Regions from separate parts of the Vibrio sp. 1978 genome, predicted to be linked through region 1. Evidence: predicted binding sites of a transcription regulator. Region 1 holds the regulator's gene; each other region holds the start of a gene.
What was found. The regulator CRP, encoded in region 1, controls carbon source genes, mostly activating them, when cyclic AMP is high. The targets are predictions, from matches to a motif close to TGTGANNNNNNTCACA.

Region 1 (5,543 bases):
TGCATTGCGGCTCACCTTGCCGGCGCATCATTTAGGTATGGGTTGTAGTGATCGTTGGCAGAACACGAAAAGTGAGCAAAGACTCGGAAAAGCGTGTTGACTGACTGGCATTTACCGTCACAGGTTGATGGTTGCTCGTTCATTATTCTGGACAACTTTTGTTGTGAACGAGCAGCCAACTTCCGCTTACCTTTAAACTCTACATCTCGTAACAAGGAGTCGTTATGACGCCCGATGTGTTATTTGAATCGCTATGGCAAGATTACATTCAACGTCTTTGCCCTTCGGCGGCTAAAGTGCATCAGCTGCTTCAAGAAGATGAGCCTCTGATTAATGATCATATAGCTTTACGTACCTTCAATATCGCGCCTCTTGGTATTGAAACTCTAGCTAAGCCATTTGTAGCTATTGGTTACAAGGCGTGTGGTGATTACGTTTTCGAAAGCAAAAAGCTGGTTGCTAAGCACTATGAGCACCCAGATCCGAAGCAACCTAAAGTATTTATTAGTGAGCTAAAAGTTGAAGAGTGCTCGCCTGAGCTACAAGAGATTGTGAAAAATTTGGTGGCACAAGTCGATGCTGACAAGCTGAACGATAGCGCATTCTTACATGGTGGACGCTTGTGGGATTTAAGCTTTGCTGATTACCAAACGTTGGCTAAAGAAAGTGAGTACGCATCTTGGCTTGCGGCGCATGGTTACGGAGCAAACCACTTCACGGTGAGCGTTAACCAACTCAATGAATATGAAGAAGTGAAGCAGGTAAACGATCATCTGCGTACCGCTGGGTTTACCATTAATGAAAATGGTGGTGAAGTGAAGGGCACTCCTGAGGTGTTGCTAGAGCAGTCATCGACCATGGCAGATAAAGTAGCGGTTCGTTTTAGCGAAGGCACTGAAATTATCCCTGGCGGGTTTTATGAATTTGCTAAGCGCTATCCGATGGAAAATGGTGATTTGTACCCAGGTTTCGTGGCCGCTTCAGCTGACAAAATCTTTGAAAGTACGAATGGCTAAGTTTTAGGGTTAACCTGTTAAGCTTACTCATTAGTGTTCGCTGCACCCTATCTTATTTGGTCATGAGTAAATAAAAAGCCACCAATGTTGCCATTGGTGGCTTTTATAATTTTGTTCGTGTCACTCTAGTTTGAGATTAACGAGTACCGTAAACCACGATGGTTTTACCGTGAGCAGAGATTAGGTTCTGCTCTTCTAGCATCTTCAAAATACGACCTACTGTCTCACGAGAACAGCCAACAATTTGACCGATTTCTTGACGAGTGATCTTGATTTGCATGCCGTCTGGGTGAGTCATTGCGTCTGGTTGTTTTGCAAGGTTCAGAAGCGTCTGAGCGATACGACCAGTTACGTCTAGGAACGCCAGGTCACCCACTTTTTGGCTAGTTACTTGAAGACGACGAGCCATCTGCGCAGAAAGACGCATTAGGATGTCTGGGTTTACTTGGATAAGCTGACGGAACTTCTTGAAAGAAATTTCAGCAACTTCACAAGGAGATTTAGCACGAACCCAAGCTGTGCGCTCTTGGTCTTCCTCGAATAGACCAAGTTCACCAATAAAGTCTCCTTGGTTTAGGTAAGAAAGGATCATCTCCTTACCTTCTTCGTCTTTGATAAGAACCGCAACAGAACCTTTAACGATGTAGTACAAAGTTTCTGCCTTTTCGCCCGCGTGAATTAGCGTGCTCTTTGAAGGGTACTTATGAATATGACAGTGTGAAAGAAACCACTCTAATGTTGGGTCGGTTTGAGGTTTACCTAGAACCATAATATCTCACTTCCTCTGCAGGGTACGCTTGCGCTATCCATATTTTAGCTAAGCCTGAATTAGGCCTACTAGAATAAGAGCACTTTTTATATGCTGCAAGCTCTCTTGTGTTTCGGTAAGAAATAGTATCCTTTTTCGAAAACGATTTCTTGATTTTAATCGTGCCATGATTGAGATTTTGTAAGCAAAACTGTGCACATGATCACGGTATGAAAAGTAAACATCTTCGCAGGCAGGTTTTTAGCCAATTTTCCCTGTTTCGATGAGCTGTTGTAGGATAGGCCGAACTATGAGCTCCATTGCAAAGCTCATCTTACCGCCGGGTACGACAATCGTGTTGTGGCGTGACATGAATGAGCCATCAATCATGGCCAGCAGATATGGGAAGTCGACATTCTTGATACCGCGTAGGCGAATCACCACAAAACTCTCATCCAAACTAGGGATGCCTTTTGCATTAAGTGGGTTGGAAGTATCAACGGTCGGTACGCGCTGGAAGTTGATGTGAGTACGAGAAAACTGCGGAGTGATATAGTTGAGGTAATCGTCCATGGATCGCACGATTGAGTCCATTACCGCTTCACGCGAATGGCCGCGATCGCGAGTGTCACGTACGAATTTTTGTATCCACTCTAAGTTCACAATCGGCACCATGCCGATTAAGAAATCCACATGTTGAGCAACATTAACATCGCCATCGACCACGCCACCATGTAACCCTTCATAAAACAGAACGTCGCTGTTTTCGGGTAAGTCTTGCCACGGTGTAAACGTGCCTGGCATTTGATTGTAGGGAACCGCTTCGTCAAACGTGTGCAGATAACGGCGCACGCTGCCAGTGCCGTCATGCCCGAACTTACGGAAAAACTCTTCTAATCCCGGGAAGTCATTAGCTTGTGGGCCAAAGTAGCTAATGTGTCGACCTTGCTCGCGGGCTTTGCGGATTTCGATGTCCATTTCTGGGCGAGTAAAGCGATGGAAGCTATCGCCTTCAACCCATGCGGGTTTAACGTTCATCATATTGAACATTTTACGGAAGGCTTCAGATGTAGTGGTCGTGCCGGCACCGGACGAACCAGTAACCGCAATAATTGGGTGTTTAGCTGACATGACAAACCTTGTCGAAAATTACTTACCTGTAATGTGCAGTAGAGTTACTACTGCACGGTCGATATCCCACTATAGCACGTAACAATACCTTGTCATCGAGTGGGATACGGTAAAATGTGAAGGGTCTAAAATTTTGTTTTATGCTGAATATCGACGGTTTCGTGTAGCTCAGAGAACACGATAACCGCTTCACCTTTTTCCAATTGAGCTTTAACTTGATCAATTTTGTCATGCAAAGAAACCTCGACGGTTCCGTAATCCGTTCCTTCGCGTAAGACGAATTCACGAATTAAGTTTTCCAATGTTTCCGGCGCAATGTCTTGCCATGGAATGATCATAAATACCTCTAACTTTTATGATGAGCGGCTAGTTTACTGCGTTCGTTGCTTGGATACAGCAGAAAGGTAATCTGCGGCGATACTTTCGTAATACGCGGGCAGCGCTTCCTCCAACCAAAACTTAGGTTTTAACGCCGTTCCTGTCAGGAAGCCAACATGGCCACCGTGCTCAAAGAGACGGTAATCAATATTATCTGGCAGAACAAACTTCGGTATCACATCATCGGTCATGAACGGATCGTCTTTGGCATGGATGATCAGTGTGGGTAGCGTGATTTGCTGTAGTTTACTTAAGCCAGAGCATTGGTCGTAATAATCTTGTGCGTCTTTAAAGCCATGCAATGGTGCGGTAATCAAATCATCGAATTCATACAGCCGTGTGACACGTTTGATTGAGTTGTAGGACAGCGCCAGCTCGCCATGCAGTAGATGATGCTTTTGTAACGCGTTACGTTTCAGTGAAGAAAGCAGATAACGGCGATACACTTTTGAAAAGCCTTGTTCTATACGGTTCGCACACGCCGCTAGGTCTAAAGGCGCTGAGATAATAGTCGCTGCATTCAAAATAGGGTGGTCTTTATATTGGGCTAAATAATTCGCCAACATGTTACCGCCAAGAGAAATACCAACCGCAACCTTGGGGTTATCAGGAAAGCGTTGCTCAAGGTGCTCTAAGAAGTGGAGGGCGTCAGTCACTTCACCAGAATGATAGGCGCGAGCTTTCTTGTTTGGCTTACCGCTACAACCGCGGAAATGCATCATCACCGACAGCCATCCAGATTGAGCAAATGCATTCATTAGCCCATTGGCATAAGGGCTATAGAAGCACCCCTCTAATCCATGAAATAAAACAAAAATCGGCTTTTTTTGTGCAGGCTCTTGGGTTGGGTCCTCGCTCCACGCGAGATCGAGAAAGTCGCCATCGGATGTATCGAGGGTTTGCCAAATCGGCGTAAACAACGCTTTTTTGCGAATAAAACGCGGCAAAAGCGTTTGGAGATGCGGGTTTTTGATCCCGGCGGCTGCGAAAAATTGTGTCATACCTAACTGCTCTTATGCGGTCCTTCGGTGTCCGTTGAAGAACTTATTAATATAATCCTTTATAAAGATTATAGGTATTCTACAGATTTATGGGCGTTTTGGTGGTTGAATGTTTGGCACCGGAATAGCAAAGGCTTGCTGCAAATGTTCCCCACCGAGTTGACGACAGTATCTCAACGTCAGTGGGTCATCATCATTTTTGAGTAGTGCAAGTGAGTTAATGCAGTCCACCAAATCCGCTTGTTGCTGCTTTTCTAGTTGCAGCTCAAACTGCAAGGTCTCACGATACAAAGCGTCATTGACTTGAGACTTAAGGTGGCGACGAAGGTCGCGAAAGGAGTGAAGTAAAGTTTCGCTCCTACCTAGACAGTCTTGCACCAAGGGCCAGTCTTTTTCTTGGAAAATGAGTTGCTGCTCATCGAGCCATCTGAGCAGCAGGAGTAGGTTCACGTTGCCGTGATAATTGTTCTGCAATGATAAACACGCTTCTTTCACTTCTCGCACACCATAAAACTGCAGACTGAACTGCCAAAGGTGTTCTAGGGTGAGTGTGTATTCAGCGTGTTGATTACTCATTGATTAAACTCTAGCTCCATCTGCTCCAGTTCTTCCTGAGCAGACATCCATTCCATTTCAATTTCTTCGAGCTCAGCTTTACTGGAAGCTTGAAGTGCCAGTACTTGGTTAAGTTTAGCTTTATTTTCGGCCGCATACAGTGAGTTGTCCGCCAATTGTTCTTCAGCTTCGGCCAGTGCAGCACCTAACTTATCCATTTTATTTTCTAGTTGTGTCAGCGTTTTGCGAATTGGCGCTGTCTGTTTTCGAAACTCTGCATCGCGACGTTTTTGCTCTTTCTTCGCAGCTGCGCTGTTGGCCGTATCTTTGCTTGGCTGCGCAGCCTGCGCTTCTTTGCGTTCCGCTCTTTGTTGTTCGGTTAACCATTTATAATAGTCATTTAAATCACCGTCGAACGGAGCAACTTGTCTATCATGCACTAAATACAAGTCATCGGTCGTAGCGCGCAGTAAATAGCGGTCGTGCGAAACAATCACCATCGCACCTTCGAATGTTTGCAGTGCCATCGTAAGTGCTTGGCGCATGTCCAAGTCTAAGTGGTTGGTCGGTTCATCAAGTAGCAACAGGTTTGGCTTTTGCCACACAATTAAAGCCAATACCAAACGGGCTTTTTCGCCACCAGAAAACGGCGCAACTTTTTCTAGTGCTTTGTCACCTTGGAAGCCAAAGCTACCTAGGTAATCACGTAGCTGC
Region 2 (5,543 bases), on a different contig from region 1:
TAGCTAATTGTATTAACCGCGAACATAAGCTGAGTATACATTACCTTGCAAATCCTTAGATTTGCTCGCTCCTCACTGCTCATTGGTTCACAACTGGCTTAACCAGTGCGCTGCATTATACAGATCACACTTTAGGTTGCAAGCGCTGAGTGAAAAATAATCGGGAATATTCCAAACCCCATACATCCCTCTTCGCTTGGTAGCCATTAAACAAAAAGGACGCCGAAGCGCCCTTTTCTAAACTGTAATCGTAATAGCGGCTGCTATTATTTCTTACCGCTTGATAGTGCACCGAAACGCTTGTTGAAGCGATCAACACGGCCGCCTGTATCAACGATACGTTGCTTACCAGTGTAGAATGGGTGACACTTGTCACATACGTCTAGGTGGATAGACTCTTTACCTAGAGTAGAGTTGAACTCAAAAGAGTTGCCGCAAGAACAAGTCGCTTTTACTGCTTTGTATTCTGGGTGGATACCAGCTTTCATGGGATAACCTCAATAGTAGGCCGTGTCGCTATACGAATCTAAGCCGCACACCACACGCAATTAATAATAAAATGGGATACCGCATCAACTAATTGCCGAAGCCATATCTCAAGGCGCGATATAGTAAAGAATCACATTGCTCGGATCAACACATTTGGCAACTTTTTCGCCACTTTTTTAGCCAGACTAATCATAGAGGCACGATTCACGCTGAATCGCATTGCTTTACTCGAATTTCCATACCGATTTTAATAGACTCTCATTTCCTTTCCCTCTTTTTTAATAGCTAAGAATTTATGCGTCCAACCATTGCTAGAGTGGCATTACCCGTTCCGCTCGACAAACAATTTGATTACGCCATTCCGGGGCACCTGTTTCCGATCATTGGTGGACGCGTTTCCGTACCTTTTGGACGCCAAACGTTAGTTGGCATCGTCACCGCGATGGTTAATCACTCGGACTTTCCCAAAGATCAACTCAAGCCAATCAAAGCAGTTCTTGATTCTCAGCCGATATGGTCTGAAAAGCTTTATTCGTTGCTGACTTGGTGCAGCCAGTTCTACCAATACCCACTTGGAGATACGCTACACAATGCGATGCCAGCAGCTCTACGTAAAGGAAAGCCTGCAGATTTTGCGACGCTACAAGAGTGGCAAATTACCGAATCCGGTAAAGACAAGCTGATGCAAGGGCTTGATCGTCGAGCGGTCAAACAACAGAAGGTCTTGCAAATGTTGGTTAACGGCGCTTTGCCTCACCAGGAATTTGTCGACCAAGAGATAGCCTCAACAGTACTAAAGTCTTTAGAAGAGAAAGGCTGGATTGAACGTATCGAGAAAAAGCCTGTAATCACCCAGTGGGGACAGCACGTTGAATGCGACGTCGAAAAGCCAAAGCTCAACCACGAACAAGCGCTGGCTATTGCGAGTGTAAATAGCCAAACAGGTTTTGCCTCCTATTTATTAGAAGGCGTCACGGGCTCAGGTAAGACAGAAGTGTACCTCAACCTGATCAAGCCGGTCTTAGAGAAAGGTAAACAAGCCTTGGTTTTAGTACCAGAGATTGGCTTAACGCCCCAAACCATCAACCGCTTTAAACGCCGTTTTAATGTGCCAGTTGACGTCATCCACTCCGGGTTAAACGAGACGGAGCGTCTGAATGCGTGGCTTTCTGCACGCGACAAAGCGGCCGGAATCATTATCGGCACACGCTCTGCCCTACTCGCGCCTTTTGCTGATCTCGGGATTATCATTGTGGACGAGGAACATGACACCTCTTACAAACAGCAAGATAGCTTGCGTTATCATGCACGCGATGTTGCTGTAATGCGCGCTCATAAAGAACAAGTTCCGATTGTTCTGGGCTCAGCCACACCTGCACTGGAGACATTGCACAATGCCTTGTCAGGCAAATATCACCATTTAACACTAACCCAACGAGCTGGCTCTGCCGTGCCAACCACTAATAAAGTGTTAGATGTAAAAGGTCAGTATTTAGAAAGTGGCTTATCTGCCCAACTGATTGCCGAGATGCGCAAGCATTTAAAAGCGGGCAATCAAGTAATGTTGTTTCTTAACCGTCGAGGCTTTTCGCCCGCTTTGATGTGCCATGAATGCGGTTGGATTGCAGAATGTAAACGCTGTGATGCGTACTATACGTTCCACCATTACAGCAACGAAATACGCTGCCATCACTGCGGCTCACAACAACCGGTGATTCATCAATGTCAGGGGTGTGGTTCAACCCAATTGGTTACCGTCGGCGTAGGAACGGAACAACTCGAACAACAATTGGCTCAGTTATTTCCAGAATACAACGCCATTCGCATCGACAGAGACAGCACACGTCGCAAAGGTAGTTTGGAAGATGCCCTTGAATCGATTCGCAAAGGTGAACATCAAATTCTGATTGGCACCCAAATGCTGGCTAAGGGGCACCATTTTCCAAATGTAACGCTCGTTGCTCTTTTGGATGTTGATGGCTCTCTCTATAGTAGTGACTTCCGCGCTTCCGAGCGACTAGCGCAGTTGTTTATTCAGGTCGCAGGTCGTGCCGGCCGCGCAAGTAAACCTGGCGAGGTTATCCTACAAACCCACCATCCTGAGCACAGCTTGCTGCAGGCCCTGCTTCAAAAAGACTATCGCCACTTTGCTATGACTGCTCTGGAAGAACGCAAACTGGCTCAGCTTCCGCCTTATAGTTTCTTGACTCTGTTTAAAGCAGAGGCGAACCAAAGTGAGGTAGTTGAAGACTTCCTGCGTCAGGTTCGCTTTACGTTAGAGTCACACCCTCTGTTCGATGATTCCTGCATGGTGTTAGGCCCTACTCCTTCACCTTTGGCCAAGCGGGCTGGTAAATACCGTTGGCAACTATTACTGCAAACTCAGCATCGTTCATTGATGCAAAAGTTATTAACCAGTGCCAAACCTGCTATTGAGTTGTTGCCAAATGCTAAGAAAGTACGCTGGAATTTAGACATAGAACCACAAGATCTCAGCTAGCAAACGTTTAACTATGTAATGAATTACCATTTAATGTGACCAGAATCACACCAAGATTACAATTTTTGTTAAACAGACCGTAACTTTCACTTTAGAAATGAATAGACTATCCAAATTAGAAAAGTCTAAAGTGACTTGTTTGCACAGGCTTAGATTAAAACAATGACTATTCCCACAAATTGATATCGCGGTGAAGAATCCATTTTCCCACTCGTTAACACGAACTGAGCGAAGAGCAAATACAGCTCTAACTCGGTTTGATTACTCTGATTTCAAACCGGAATAACGTCATCTTGGCAAAAAATAAATGAGAGGTTAAAAACTATGGCGACAATGAAGGATGTTGCCCAGCTTGCGGGAGTGTCTACGGCTACGGTATCTCGAGCCTTAATGAATCCAGAGAAAGTCTCTTCTTCTACAAGAAAGAGAGTAGAAGATGCCGTACTTGAAGCGGGTTATTCTCCAAACTCATTAGCGCGTAACTTACGTAGAAACGAATCAAAAACCATTGTTACTATCGTTCCCGACATCTGTGATCCTTATTTTTCTGAAATTATTCGCGGTATTGAAGATGCAGCCATGGAACATGGCTATCTAGTCCTGCTGGGCGATAGCGGACAACAGAAGAAACGCGAAAGCTCTTTCGTTAACCTCGTATTTACTAAGCAGGCAGATGGAATGCTACTGCTTGGTACAGATCTACCATTCGATGTCAGTAAGCCAGAGCAAAAGAACTTACCTCCGATGGTAATGGCGTGTGAATTTGCGCCTGAACTCGAGCTTCCGACAGTACATATTGATAACCTGACCTCTGCATTTGAAGCGGTGAATTACCTGACCCAATTAGGTCATAAACGCATTGCTCAAATCTCTGGACCAGATACAGCAATATTGTGTCAGTTCCGCCAGCAAGGCTACCAACAAGCCCTGCGCCGTGCCGGCATCAATAAAGATCCACAATATAGTGTCATTACTGAGTTCTCTTTTGATGGCGGAGCAAAAGCCGTTCGTAAACTGCTCGAATTGCCAGAACCACCAACGGCTATTTTCTGTCACTGTGACACAATGGCCATCGGCGCAATTCAAGAAGCGAAAAAGCTTGGCTTACGAGTACCGCAAGATCTCTCTGTTGTGGGCTTTGATGACATTAACTTCGCTCAGTACTGCGATCCACCGTTGACCACCATCTCTCAACCTCGCTATGAGATTGGTCGACAAGCGATGCTAATGATGCTCGAGATGTTAAAAGGCCACGACGTGCATTCAGGCTCGCGTCTGCTTGAAACTAATCTCGTCATTCGTGGAAGTGCAGCGCCACCACAGCGCCCTTAACCTAAAGATTAGGTATTCATCCCCAAAGCGGTGCTAAGGCGCCGCTTTTTTATTTACCCCTCCTGCTTTTTGTGTATCCCTGAATAAATGTAAGCGAGAACGGAAACACACTCCTACACTCGGGCGTTGTCGCGCTTTAGCTATCAAGATTCTATCAATAGGGTGTTTTCTCAACTCGTTCTGGATTAACATATTTGCAAGAATCCTTGATGACCAGAAATAACCGTGGCAAATAGAGATTATGTAAGACGGGGGCGAGGCGCCCCAAAAAAGTCGACAAAAAAACAGCCGCCGAGAAGAAAAAAACCTTGGCGCAGTGGCCTGCTCGCTATCTTGCTCGTGGGCGGTTTTGGCTATGGTCTTTACCTTTTGAGTAGCGACCCAGAACCTAAACAACCAGTCGTGAAGCAGCCAACAACCACTGTAAGCAAACCAAAGCCGAAAAAAGACTTGCCGCCACCACCAGAAGAAAAATGGGAATATGTTGAGTCACTACCGAAACGTGAAGTTGAAGTTGTGGCCAAAGAAATTGAAGTTTCTAAAATTCCTTACATCATGCAGTGTGGCGCGTACAAAACCCAGGCACAAGCCGAAGAGCGTAAGCTTGCAATCGCGTTCCAAGGGATGTCGAGCAAGATTCGTAAGAAAGAAGGCAGTTCATGGTATCGCGTGGTGCTAGGTCCGTATAAGTTCAAACGTGATGCAGAACGTGACCGTCATAAACTGCAACGCGCGAAAATCGAGCCGTGTGCGATTTGGAAAGAAAATCTTTAAACTCAGGCCCTAGGAGCTAAGATCCTAGGGCCTTTCTTTTTGCCCCCTTGAATCCCCATTTCTCCTCCCCCATATACTGAATTAAATCCAAAGAGAAATAATCAAGAGGTCGACTGTGACTACCATTGTATCTGTACGTCGAAATAATAAAGTCGTCATCGCGGGTGATGGCCAAGTATCTCTAGGCAATACCGTAATGAAAGGTAATGCGCGCAAAGTTCGCCGCCTGTACAACAACCAAGTACTAGCGGGCTTTGCCGGCGGTACTGCGGATGCCTTCACCCTTTTTGAGCGCTTCGAAAGCAAACTGCAAATGCACCAAGGTCACCTAACCAAAGCGGCAGTTGAGCTAGCTAAAGACTGGCGTAGCGATCGTGCTTTGCGCAAGCTCGAAGCCTTACTTGCCGTTGCCGACGAAACCGCATCGTTAATCATTACCGGTAATGGT
Region 3 (5,543 bases), on a different contig from region 1:
TCAATGTAATGGCTCTGCTCATTGGGTCGTTAACCCAAACAGAGAGTTAAACCACGAGTCTGTCATTATTCACGGTATCACTGACTCTGAGGTTAAAAACGCGCCGCAGCTGTCTCAGATCTTGGGTGAAATATTGGATGCGTTGTCAGGCAAAGTGGTACTTGTTCACTACAAGAACATTGAAAGGCAGTTCTTTAATAACGCCTTGCTAAATAGCATAGGAGAGGGGATACAGTTTCCTGTTGTTGATACGTTAGATATTGAGTATGCGATACAACGCCGTGAATGCAGAGGTTTTATCAATAAGTTGAAAGGCAAGAAACCCGGTTCTGTACGATTAGGGCACGCTCGTGAAAGATATGGCCTCCCTGCTTATCAACCTCACCATGCCCTGACGGATGCGTTAGCAACTGCGGAGCTGTTTCAAGCACAACTGCAGTATCACTTTAATCGAAACATGCCAATATCTTCGGTTTGGCAATAGGCGTTATTTATGGTGAAAACAATAAAATGCAATGAGAGATAGGGGGCTTTAAGATTATGATGGCGGATTGAGTAACCGCTTATAAGAACAATGTTTTATGAACATGTGCTTGGTAGTGATGAAGACGTTTCATTACTCGAACTCCGACGAAAGTAATTTAAACTTGGTCACGTATTTTTAAGGAGATTATCCGTGAGCACCGATAATAACGGTGGCATTCAACGCCCCGATGGAAAAGTAAACGCAATAGATACTGACTATCAAATTGGTCAGGATAACGTTGCGCTAAAGGTAGGCCCATTTGGCCTTGATATTCACAACCGTGTTTTTGCAATTTCTGGCTTAGCAATCGTCATGTTTGTTGTGATAACACTATTATTCCGAGAACAGGTAGAGCCGTTTTTTGCAGACCTACGAGCGGGTTTGTTACACAATTTAGACTGGTTTTTTCTCGCTTCAGGTAATATTTTTGTCATTGTCTGTGTCGGATTGATCTTCACACCATTGGGCCGTGTGCGAATCGGTGGTACTGAAGCAACACCGGATTACTCCTATGCCGGATGGTTGGCAATGCTATTTGCTGCAGGTATGGGCATTGGTCTCGTGTTCTTCGGTGTATCAGAACCGATGTCCCATTTTAGTTCTGCGATTGGTGGCGTGAGCGTTGAGAATGGTGTACGTACTGACTGGGCACCGCTAGGTGGTGCAGAGGGCGATGCAACTGCAGCTTCGGCATTAGGGATGGCTGCGACGATTTACCACTGGGCACTTCATCCGTGGTCAATATACGCGCTCTTGGCTCTTGGGCTGGCTATCTTTTCATTTAACAAAGGTTTGCCACTCACCATGCGCTCAATTTTTTACCCTTTGTTTGGTGAGCGTGTATGGGGTTGGACTGGTCATATTATCGATATTCTTGCAGTGGTAGCGACGGTTTTTGGTTTAGCAACATCGCTAGGCTACGGTGCATCTCAAGCCGCAACGGGTTTGAACTTCCTGTTTGATGTCCCAATGACCAATACGACGCAGGTTATATTGATTATTGGTATTACTGCGCTCGCTTTAATCTCTGTTGTGGCTGGACTCGATAAGGGCGTGAAAATCTTATCTGAAATCAATATGGGTCTTGCAGCACTGCTATTGCTATTTGTTATTGTTGTTGGCCCGACGATTGCGATTTTAACTGGTTTCTTCGAGAACATCGTTTCCTATGTGGCTAATATCCCTGCCTTATCTATGCCATTTGGACGAGAGGATGTGAATTACTCTCAAGGCTGGACGGCGTTTTACTGGGCGTGGTGGATTTCTTGGTCACCATTTGTGGGTATGTTCATCGCACGTGTGTCTCGCGGTCGTTCAGTTCGTGAGTTTATTATTTGCGTTATTCTTATCCCATCTTCAGTTTGTGTGTTATGGATGACGGCTTTTGGCGGTAACGCAATTAGCCAATACGTTAATGATGGCTACGAGGCGGTGTTTAACGCAGAACTGCCTTTAAAACTTTTTGCCATGTTAGATGTTATGCCATTGGCTGAGATAACATCTTTTGTCGGCATTATCTTAGTCGTGGTGTTCTTCATTACCTCTTCTGACTCAGGATCACTGGTTATTGATACTATTGCTGCGGGCGGTAAGGTCGATGCACCAACGCCACAACGCGTGTTCTGGTGTACGTTTGAAGGTCTGGTTGCGATTGCATTGATGTTGGGTGGTGGTCTAGCTGCTGCTCAAGCAATGGCGGTGACGACTGGTTTACCATTTACTATTGTTTTGCTTGTTGCAACGGTATCTTTGATAAAAGGTTTGATGGATGAACCTCGTCCAAAGGCGGTTTCTAAGAAATCAAAATAACTAGTATCAGCAGTTAAATTATTGATAAAAGCGGTATGCGAAAGCATGCCGCTTTTTTTTGGATTTCTATTTTTCTCTGAGAAATGAACAGCATGGAAAATGGTCTTATTCTGGTTGTTTTTTGTACTGTGCATTTAGGTGACTATTTAATAAATTAGACCTCGAACTATTTTAATTTTTGGTTAATAGGTTTATTTTTGTGATCTGTATCACAAAAATACCGATAAAAAGGCGGATTATTTGATTTTTAGTCGCGAGGGATGGCCATAATAAAAAGGAAATTTAATTAGACCTCAAAGGATATGTATTTTCACATGATCACATCAGCACCTTGGGTCCTTTATCCAGAGATTGGAGAAGACTCAAGTAAAAAATGGATTTTTCGTGAGCCTAAAATCTCTGATGGTGACGACATTTACAGCTTGATTGCAGACTGTCCTCCATTGGACATGAACTCATCTTATTGCAATTTCCTACAGTCTACGCATTTCAGCAAAACCAGTATTTTGGTTGAGCAAAAAGGCGAAATCGCAGGTTTCATTTCCGGTTATCAGAAACCAGACGAGCAAGACGTTTTATTTGTCTGGCAAGTTGCAGTCTCACCTCGCTTTAGAGGTCATGGTTTAGCATTCCGCATGTTGAAAGAACTTCTCACCCGAGAGGAATTAGGCGGTGTTAAATCGGTAGAAACTACCATCACGGAAGATAATAAAGCCTCTTGGGCACTGTTCAAAAAGTTAGATGCGATGAACGGCAATTCTGGCCAAGTAAGCACATTTTTGGATGAAGAAGCCCACTTTAAAGGCAAACACGATACAGAATATTTGTATCGCATTCCTCTCAAATAATCCTCAAACAATAGGAATTAAAAACGGTCTCATCATGGATATTTTCAAAAAGCAGGAATCCAACGTACGCTCATATTCAAACAATTTCCCGGTCGTTTTTCGTAAAGCGAAAGGCTGCTGGCTAGAAACAGAACAAGGTGAACGATACTTAGACTTCCTTGCTGGAGCGGGATCTCTAAATTACGGCCATAACAATCCAGTACTAAAACAAGCGTTGCTTGAGTACATTGAAATGGACGGTATTACTCACGGTTTGGATATGCACTCAGAAGCGAAAGCATCGTTTCTGGAAGCGTTGGATACTTACATCCTTAAACCAAGAAACTTGGATTACAAGGTTCAGTTTACGGGCCCAACAGGTACTAACGCTGTTGAGGCGGCATTGAAGCTGGCTAAAAAAGTAAAAGGCCGCGACAGCGTCGTTGCGTTTACTAACGGTTTCCATGGTTGTACTGCTGGCGCACTGGCTGCAACGGGTAACCAGCACCACAGACAAGGTAACGGCTCTAGCCTTAGTAACGTCACTCGTATTCCATTTGAAGGTTACGCTGGCGTAGATGGTCTCGCGCTGTTCGAAACCATGCTAAATGATAACTCTGCAGGTATGGATAAACCAGCTGCTGTACTTCTTGAAACTGTGCAGGGTGAAGGTGGTTTAAATGCTGCTTCAAACGAGTGGTTACAACGTTTGAGCAAAATCTGTAAAGCCAATGACATTCTTGTGATTGTCGATGACATTCAAGCAGGTTGTGGACGTACCGGTACTTTCTTTAGTTTCGAGCCGTCTGGTATCCAACCGGATATCGTGACGCTATCGAAGTCGATCGGTGGTTACGGTTTGCCGATGGCTGTCGTATTACTTAAGCCTGAGCTTGACCAGTGGAAGCCAGGCGAGCATAACGGTACGTTCCGTGGCAATAATCACGCCTTTATTACTGCTGCAAAAGCACTAGAAATTTACTGGGCAAACGATGATTTTGAAACACACATCAAGCAGTGTTCAGACAAGGTGAGTGCAGTTATTGACCGTTGTGTTCGTCGCTTTCCACAAATGTTTGTGCAGAAAAAAGGCCGCGGCATGATGGTTGGTATTGAATGTATCAATGGTGACATGGCATCTGAAATTGCGAAAAACTGTTTCGAGAATGGAATGGTGATAGAGACAGCGGGTCCAGACGATGAAGTTGTGAAGTTCTTCTGTCCACTAACCATCAGCGAATCAGAGCTAGATCAAGGACTAAGCATCTTTGAAAATGCAGTAGAGACTATCGCTGCGAAACATTTCAAACAAGCATCTTAATAAGGATTTTAATTATGATCGTCAGAACTCTAGATGAATGCCGCAACAGCGAACGACGTGTTGTTTCAGATAACTGGGAAAGTGTCCGCATGTTGTTGAAAGACGACAACATGGGTTTCTCTTTCCACATCACAACGATTTATGAAGATACAGAAACTCATATTCACTATCAAAACCACCTTGAATCGGTGTTTTGTATGAGTGGTGAAGGTGAGATTGAAGTTGTAGGTGGAGAAACGTACCCAATCAAACCAGGTACATTATACATCCTTGATAAACACGATGAGCACTACTTGAGAGCTTATAAGAATAAAGAAATGGTAATGGCGTGCGTGTTTAACCCACCGATTACTGGCGCTGAAGTGCACGATGAAAACGGTGTTTATCCTCTCGTTGACTAAAAGATGATGGTGGGGTGCTTTGCCACCCCACACTTTACTATCTCTTCTTTTTTCTTTTTAAAGTTACCAATCAAAAAAGGCTTATCATGACATTTACCGTAGAAAAAATCGGCGGTACATCAATGACAGCATTTGATGCTGTTCTCGACAATATTATTCTTCGTCCCAAAACACCATACAATCGTATTTTTGTCGTATCTGCATACGGTGGTATGACCGATGCGCTGCTCGAGTGTAAAAAAACCAGTAAACCAGGCGTTTATCAGCTTATCGCGAAACGCGACGACAAATGGGAAGAAGCGTTAGCGTACGTTGAAAGCCGTATGTTGCTGACCAATGAAAATATTTTTGCGGACCCAATGAATCGTATCCGTGCGGATAAATTCATTCGCTCCCGTATTGCTGAAGCGAAAAACTGTATCGCGAATATTTTAGAAACCTGTCAGTACGGTCAATTTTCGTTGCGCCAGTACTTGCCTCAAATTCGAGAGTTTCTCTCGTCTATCGGTGAGGCACATAGTGCTTACAACACAGCACTAAAACTAAAAAATATGGGTATTAACGCTAAGTTCGTTGACCTGTCTGGTTGGGATAATCAAGCGCCAAGAAGCCTTGATGAGTCGATCAGTGACGCGTTTGCTGATATCGATGTATCAAAA
Region 4 (5,543 bases), on a different contig from region 1:
AACCTTTCACTGCGGCTAATACAGGAGCATACATGCCAATCAGCAGCAAAATAAAACTGCCAGAGATACCCGGCAAGATCATTGCACAAATCGCGATAGCTCCAGCGAATAAGGTGTTAATGGCCGTTGGTTCCATGTGTAAAGGTTTGAGCACAGTAATACTATAAGCAAACCCGACACCAACGAGCAGAATGACAAAGCGGACAAGATCGCGTTGCTCAACCTGACGAATAATGTGATACACAGAGACCAAAATTAGACCAAAGAAAAATGACCAAAGTGGGATCGGGTGTGTGTCAAGAAGCCAAGTAATCAACTTTGCTAGCGTTGCAATACTGGTGAAAATGCCGGCAAACAGAGCGATAAGGAAGAATCCGTTGATGTGATTAAACACGGCTTTAACCCCTTCTTTTCGCCAGATAGAGAAAAGTGAGGGGTTAATGCGTCGAATGCTTTCAAGCAGCGTATCGTAAATACCAGTGATAAACGCGATGGTGCCGCCAGATACACCAGGTACAACATCTGCTGCACCCATGGCGATTCCCTTGAAGAAAGTAATTAAGTAGTTCATTGCTCTAATGCTAAGTCGTTTCGATGGCAGAGAGTATACAAACATTGCGATGAAAAAAGTATGAAATAGTGCTGTAACTACTTGGTTTTATATCCAATCTATTGCCTATCTTTATTACCCGCCAAGAGACAATGTCGCCGTAACGAGCTTTTAATGCTTGGTTTACATTTTTGAGATGATTAACTCTACTATCAATTATCAGTCTTGGTTGCATTATGCAATTGCAATTTGCATTACAAAGTTGCATTTTGATAATTTGCGCGTGAATAAATCCAGCTTATATGAGATCTTGTGCCCAAAAATAAGTCTTTGCATTTTGGCATGATTAATGCATAATACTGCTCGACCCTTCTTAAGCCGAGGGTCACCTAGCCAACTGACGTTGTTAGTGAATACAATTTGTTCACACTAAATATAAGCCAATCGCGATTATTGCGGTTGGCTATTTTTTTATATGAACAACGTTACTTACGTGCTTTGCAAATTGCACTTCTCTTACTGTCAGTCATAAAAAAGGGCTGACGTGTTACGCCAACCCTTGTGTTTTACTTTACGTTTTAACCCGTTTATCTAGCAGTTCAGTATCCCATTAACTGTAGCAAATTTTCAGCTGTCACAATGGCTTCTTTACGATTAGCAATATTAAGCTTTTGGTACAGGTTGCGAATGTGGGTTTTAATTGTCGTACCTGCCACATCCAGCTCTTGTGCGATTTGCTCGTTACTAAAGCCTGAATAAATCAGTCCCAGAACCTGCCATTCGCGTTGTGTTAATGGGCTGGTACGTACTAGCTCTGGCACATTAGGGTGATTCACCAACTTTTCAATAAAGTCTTCATCAAAGTGAATCGACCGGCTACGTTGATTCGATGAAATGTCCTTCATTAACTGTTGAGCACGGTGACGCTCAAGATCGCCCAGTTCATGGCGGAGGCTCAACTTCTCCAGCAGACCGCCAATGGTTGCACCATCAATCAGGAAGTTTCCGACCATGCCAGTTTGGTTCGTCATTACTAATGCTTCTTTTAACAGAGCCTTGGCTTGCTCCTCATCTTTTTGGCGAGCAGAAAGGACCGCTTCAACCACTAAGTTGCGATTAGTATCTGTGATTAGGTTAGTGCGACGAGCTTCACCTTGGAGAAAATCTAACGCAGCACGAGCGTCGGTATATTGGCCTAAATTAATGTGGGCGCGAGCAATGTTACGCCATTGCAATTGAGAAAAGTGGTTGCATGCCGATTCAGGACGAACCGCAGTGTTGAGCCATTCTTGCATTGCATCGGTATTCCCGCGCGCTTGCCAAAATAGAATCAACGATAGTGAAGCGTTTGCAGTCCAATCTACGTGATAAGTCGACTGTTTCATCAAGTGCTGTATATGCTCAATGAATTTACCTGCTTTGTCTAATTCACCGCGTCCAATCGCAATACGCGCCAACATCGAATAGCTATGTAAGTGCTTGCTTGGTGGTTGGTTTTCGAGAATTTGCAGACCTTTGTACGCGCATTCTTCCGCTTCATCAAGTCGGTTCCAGCACCAAAGTACTTGCGCGCGAATACGCAGCAAAAATTCATGAAGAGGAACATGCTGAAGCTGCTGATCTTCAATCAGACGAAATGCGGAATCTTGTAGTTCAAAGGCAGCTTGCACGTAACCTTGTGCAATTAAAATCTCGCTTTGCTGCAATATTGCCCATAACGCTTGGTGATATACCTGATACTGACGAGCTAGCTTTTCAGTTTGTTGCATCATCGGCAAAGCACGGTCTAGTTTACCTAGCACGTGGTTAACTTCACCAACAACCGAAGTCGCCACAATTCGGCTACGGTAAATTGTGTTATCAAGTTGGCTAAGCGCTAGCTCCGCTAATTCGAGAGCTTTTTCTGGTTGGTTACTGTTGATAGCCACTTGAGCAAGCAACGCGTTTGCTTGACCTTGATAATGAATATCTAACGCAATGTTACGCTTTTTGTGTTCCTCTTCCGCTTCTTCAAGCAGGTGGCCCACTTGGTTATAACGATGCTGACTTTGAGCCAACCATGCTCGGAGCATCGTAAGTTTTGGGTGGCTGAACAACAGATCATCGTCCAACTTGTTAATTGAGCTTTCCAGTGTGCTGAGTTCGCCTTGGTTAAACATCTTCCAGCCGAATTCGTTTAGGATCTCTACCACTAAGTCCTTATCATTCGATTTTTGTGCATGATGAATCGCTTGGTGTGGTGCTTTTTGTTGTAACCAAGCGATAGCAGCATTGCGGTGGAGATCTTTTTCTTGCTGAGGAATACGAGCTTGGCGCTCATGCGATAAAAACTCGCCAAATAAGTTATGGAACCGGAACCAGTTCTGTTCCCCTTCGAGCGGATAAATGAATAAGCCGTAACGGTTAAGCGATTCAATCATTCCCAGTGCATCTTCGCGTTGGGTAAGGGCAAACACTAGCTCATCATTGAAGTGGTCAAGCACGGATACTTGCATTAAAAAGTGACGAGTTTCGTGATCGAGTAAGTCAAACACTTCTTCGACCAAGTAATCCCACAAATGCGCGTGATTGAACTGCGATACCGACTCTACAGTTTGCGCCAATGTGCGGTTTTGATGTTGGGCTTGTAATGCGATCAACTGCATCGCCGATGGCCAACCTTCAACATAGGTTCTTAGGCTGTTCGCCATGTCTTCATCAATACCATCGGCGATACGCTGGTTAAAGAAGCGAGTGGTTTCTTCGGTATCAAACGCCAACATCTCGTTGCCAATTTCGATCATTAAATCACGAACACGTAAGTTTGCAGTGCCTAGAGGCGGCGCTGCACGACTGGTTACCACAACGGTGAGGTTGTCTGGCATGTGCTTTAAAAAGAAACGCATGGATTCATGGATTTCATCATTCGTGATTAAATGGTAGTCATCAAGCACCACGTAGCACTCTTGATGAAAGTCAGCCATTTCTGCGAATACTTCGCTAAATAGGGAGCGTAAAGACGAGATCTGACGTTTTTCCGCCAGTTTTTGTGCGTTAGCGCAACTGAAGTTGGTGGCTTTGTTTAGTGCTTGAAGCAGATAGTTTACAAAGCGAAAGCCGTCGTTATCGCTGTCATCAATGCTGTACCAACCGACGTTTGGCTTATCGGATAGCCACTGCGCTGCCATTGTTGTTTTTCCGTAACCTGCTGGGGATCGGAATAAAACCAATTTGTAGTAAGGCGCTTGCTGTAGTAAGTCCAACACTCGTGGGCGCACGATGGCATTGTGCAGGCGTCCTGGTCGAGTAAGCTTAGATGGAATCCACATTAGTAGTTATGTCCTTATTTATGTATACCCAAATGACAGCAACGTGATCATTCTAGTAAAGCCCCCTTGAAAGCCGTCTTACTGAATGATGCCATCAGCATCAAAAACACTGTTTGAATACCGGATAATGTCGCTACTATTGGGGCTTGCGTCCGTCTGAAAAACCATTCCATACGGTCACTTAAATATAAAAGCTAGCGAAAACTAGAAATAACTCACATCGCCTAATTCTAGTTTGTATAAAAAGCGTACAATCCTGTGAGCTGAGAGGGATGTTACGACATCAGAAATGTTCGTTACTTTGATCCACTTCCTAATTCTCAAGGGTTGATGGATTTACCATCAACTACGCCCTTTATTTGTGATTGTCGTCACTTAAATATCGTTTGTTTCGTTAGCGTTAAGATCGCGTTGCACATAGATTACGAAAAGTTCTTCTACGCTGACCGAGTTAATGTGACCGATATTACAATTTTCACATCATCAGATGAGTGGACTATAAAAAGCGTCATGAACGGGTTTTAACCTTTCTCACATTCCATTGTGATCAAAATCACTAAGAACTGGTGCAAAGTTCACTTTGTTGAGATTTGGATCACTAACCTAGCAATGGTACCCCCTCTACGCCCTCAGCCCTCCTCCTTCAAAGGATGAGAATTAGGAGGATGTTTATTCACAGAGGTAAATGCACGATGTATGGCAGATGAATTACCAAAAGACGTGAGAATTTCGTAATGAAACCTACTCAACAAAAACAATTTGACAAGAAGTCGTTCCAAGAAAGCGTAAAGAAACACCTATCTGTAACTTACGCTCATACGATTGAAAACGCAGACAGCCGCGCATGGTACCTAGCAATGGGGCATGCTCTGGCTGAATTTACTACTCTAGATTTGCTTGCGACAGAAGAAGATCCACGCATTAAAAGTGCGAAGAGCGTTAACTACCTTTCGCTAGAATTCCTTATCGGTCGTTTGACGGGTAACAACCTAATCAGCATGGGTCTGTATGAACAAGTAACAGAAGCAATGGCTGAACTGGGTTACAACCTAACTGATCTGCTAGAAGAAGAGCGCGACCCATCATTGGGTAACGGTGGCCTTGGTCGTCTGGCTGCGTGTTTCATGGATTCATGTGCGGCACAAGAATTCCCAACTGTCGGCTATGGTTTACATTACGAATACGGTCTATTTAAACAGTCATTCAAAGATGGTCGCCAGCAAGAAGCACCTGACGCATGGCGCGGTGTAGAAGGCTACCCTTGGGAAATTGCGCGTCCAGAACTTGCGCAAGAGATCGGTTTCTACGGTCACGTTGAAGTGATTAACGAGAACGGTAAAGAGGTTCGCAAATGGGTACCAGGCATGACAGTAAGAGCAATGCCTTGGGATCTTCCAATTGTGGGTTACGAATCAGACACGGTTTACCCGCTACGTCTTTGGGAATGTCAGGCGATTGCACCATTCTCACTAGCAAGCTTTAACAATGGTGATTACTTCGAAGCTCAGCACGCACTGATCGACGCAGGTAACATCACTAAAGTGCTTTACCCGAACGACAACCACGAGAAAGGTAAAACACTGCGTCTAATGCAGCAGTACTTCCACTCAGCAGCGTCTGTACGTGACATCCTACGTCGCCACGAAGCTGCGGGCTACTCGCTAGCGGATCTACCTAAGCAAGAG

Region 2: a site for CRP is predicted at 3,024-3,039, ahead of cytR (DNA-binding transcriptional regulator CytR). Genes of this name have one in related genera too.
Region 3: a site for CRP is predicted at 2,534-2,549, ahead of ectA (diaminobutyrate acetyltransferase). Genes of this name have one in related genera too.
Region 4: a site for CRP is predicted at 4,314-4,329, ahead of R8N49_RS17475 (glycogen/starch/alpha-glucan phosphorylase). Genes of this name have one in related genera too.

Annotation. Positions count from the first base shown of each region.
Region 1 covers NZ_JAWPOP010000035.1:30,216-35,758, forward strand. Annotated here, with positions in the region: gene R8N49_RS22535 (DUF1338 domain-containing protein) at 225-1,016, shown strand; gene crp (cAMP-activated global transcriptional regulator CRP) at 1,153-1,785, opposite strand; gene R8N49_RS22545 (phosphoribulokinase) at 2,026-2,895, opposite strand; gene R8N49_RS22550 (YheU family protein) at 3,021-3,233, opposite strand; gene R8N49_RS22555 (hydrolase) at 3,267-4,274, opposite strand; gene R8N49_RS22560 (TIGR02444 family protein) at 4,362-4,850, opposite strand; gene R8N49_RS22565 (ABC transporter ATP-binding protein) at 4,847-5,543, opposite strand, start outside.
Region 2 covers NZ_JAWPOP010000008.1:76,375-81,917, reverse strand. Annotated here, with positions in the region: gene rpmE (50S ribosomal protein L31) at 267-488, opposite strand; gene priA (primosomal protein N') at 785-2,989, shown strand; gene cytR (DNA-binding transcriptional regulator CytR) at 3,293-4,321, shown strand; gene ftsN (cell division protein FtsN) at 4,547-5,095, shown strand; gene hslV (ATP-dependent protease subunit HslV) at 5,211-5,543, shown strand, end outside.
Region 3 covers NZ_JAWPOP010000004.1:246,918-252,460, reverse strand. Annotated here, with positions in the region: gene R8N49_RS06300 (3'-5' exonuclease) at 1-484, shown strand, start outside; gene R8N49_RS06295 (BCCT family transporter) at 677-2,335, shown strand; gene ectA (diaminobutyrate acetyltransferase) at 2,650-3,183, shown strand; gene ectB (diaminobutyrate--2-oxoglutarate transaminase) at 3,218-4,483, shown strand; gene R8N49_RS06280 (ectoine synthase) at 4,498-4,884, shown strand; gene R8N49_RS06275 (aspartate kinase) at 4,971-5,543, shown strand, end outside.
Region 4 covers NZ_JAWPOP010000019.1:17,024-22,566, forward strand. Annotated here, with positions in the region: gene R8N49_RS17465 (DUF368 domain-containing protein) at 1-571, opposite strand, end outside; gene malT (HTH-type transcriptional regulator MalT) at 1,150-3,858, opposite strand; gene R8N49_RS17475 (glycogen/starch/alpha-glucan phosphorylase) at 4,593-5,543, shown strand, end outside.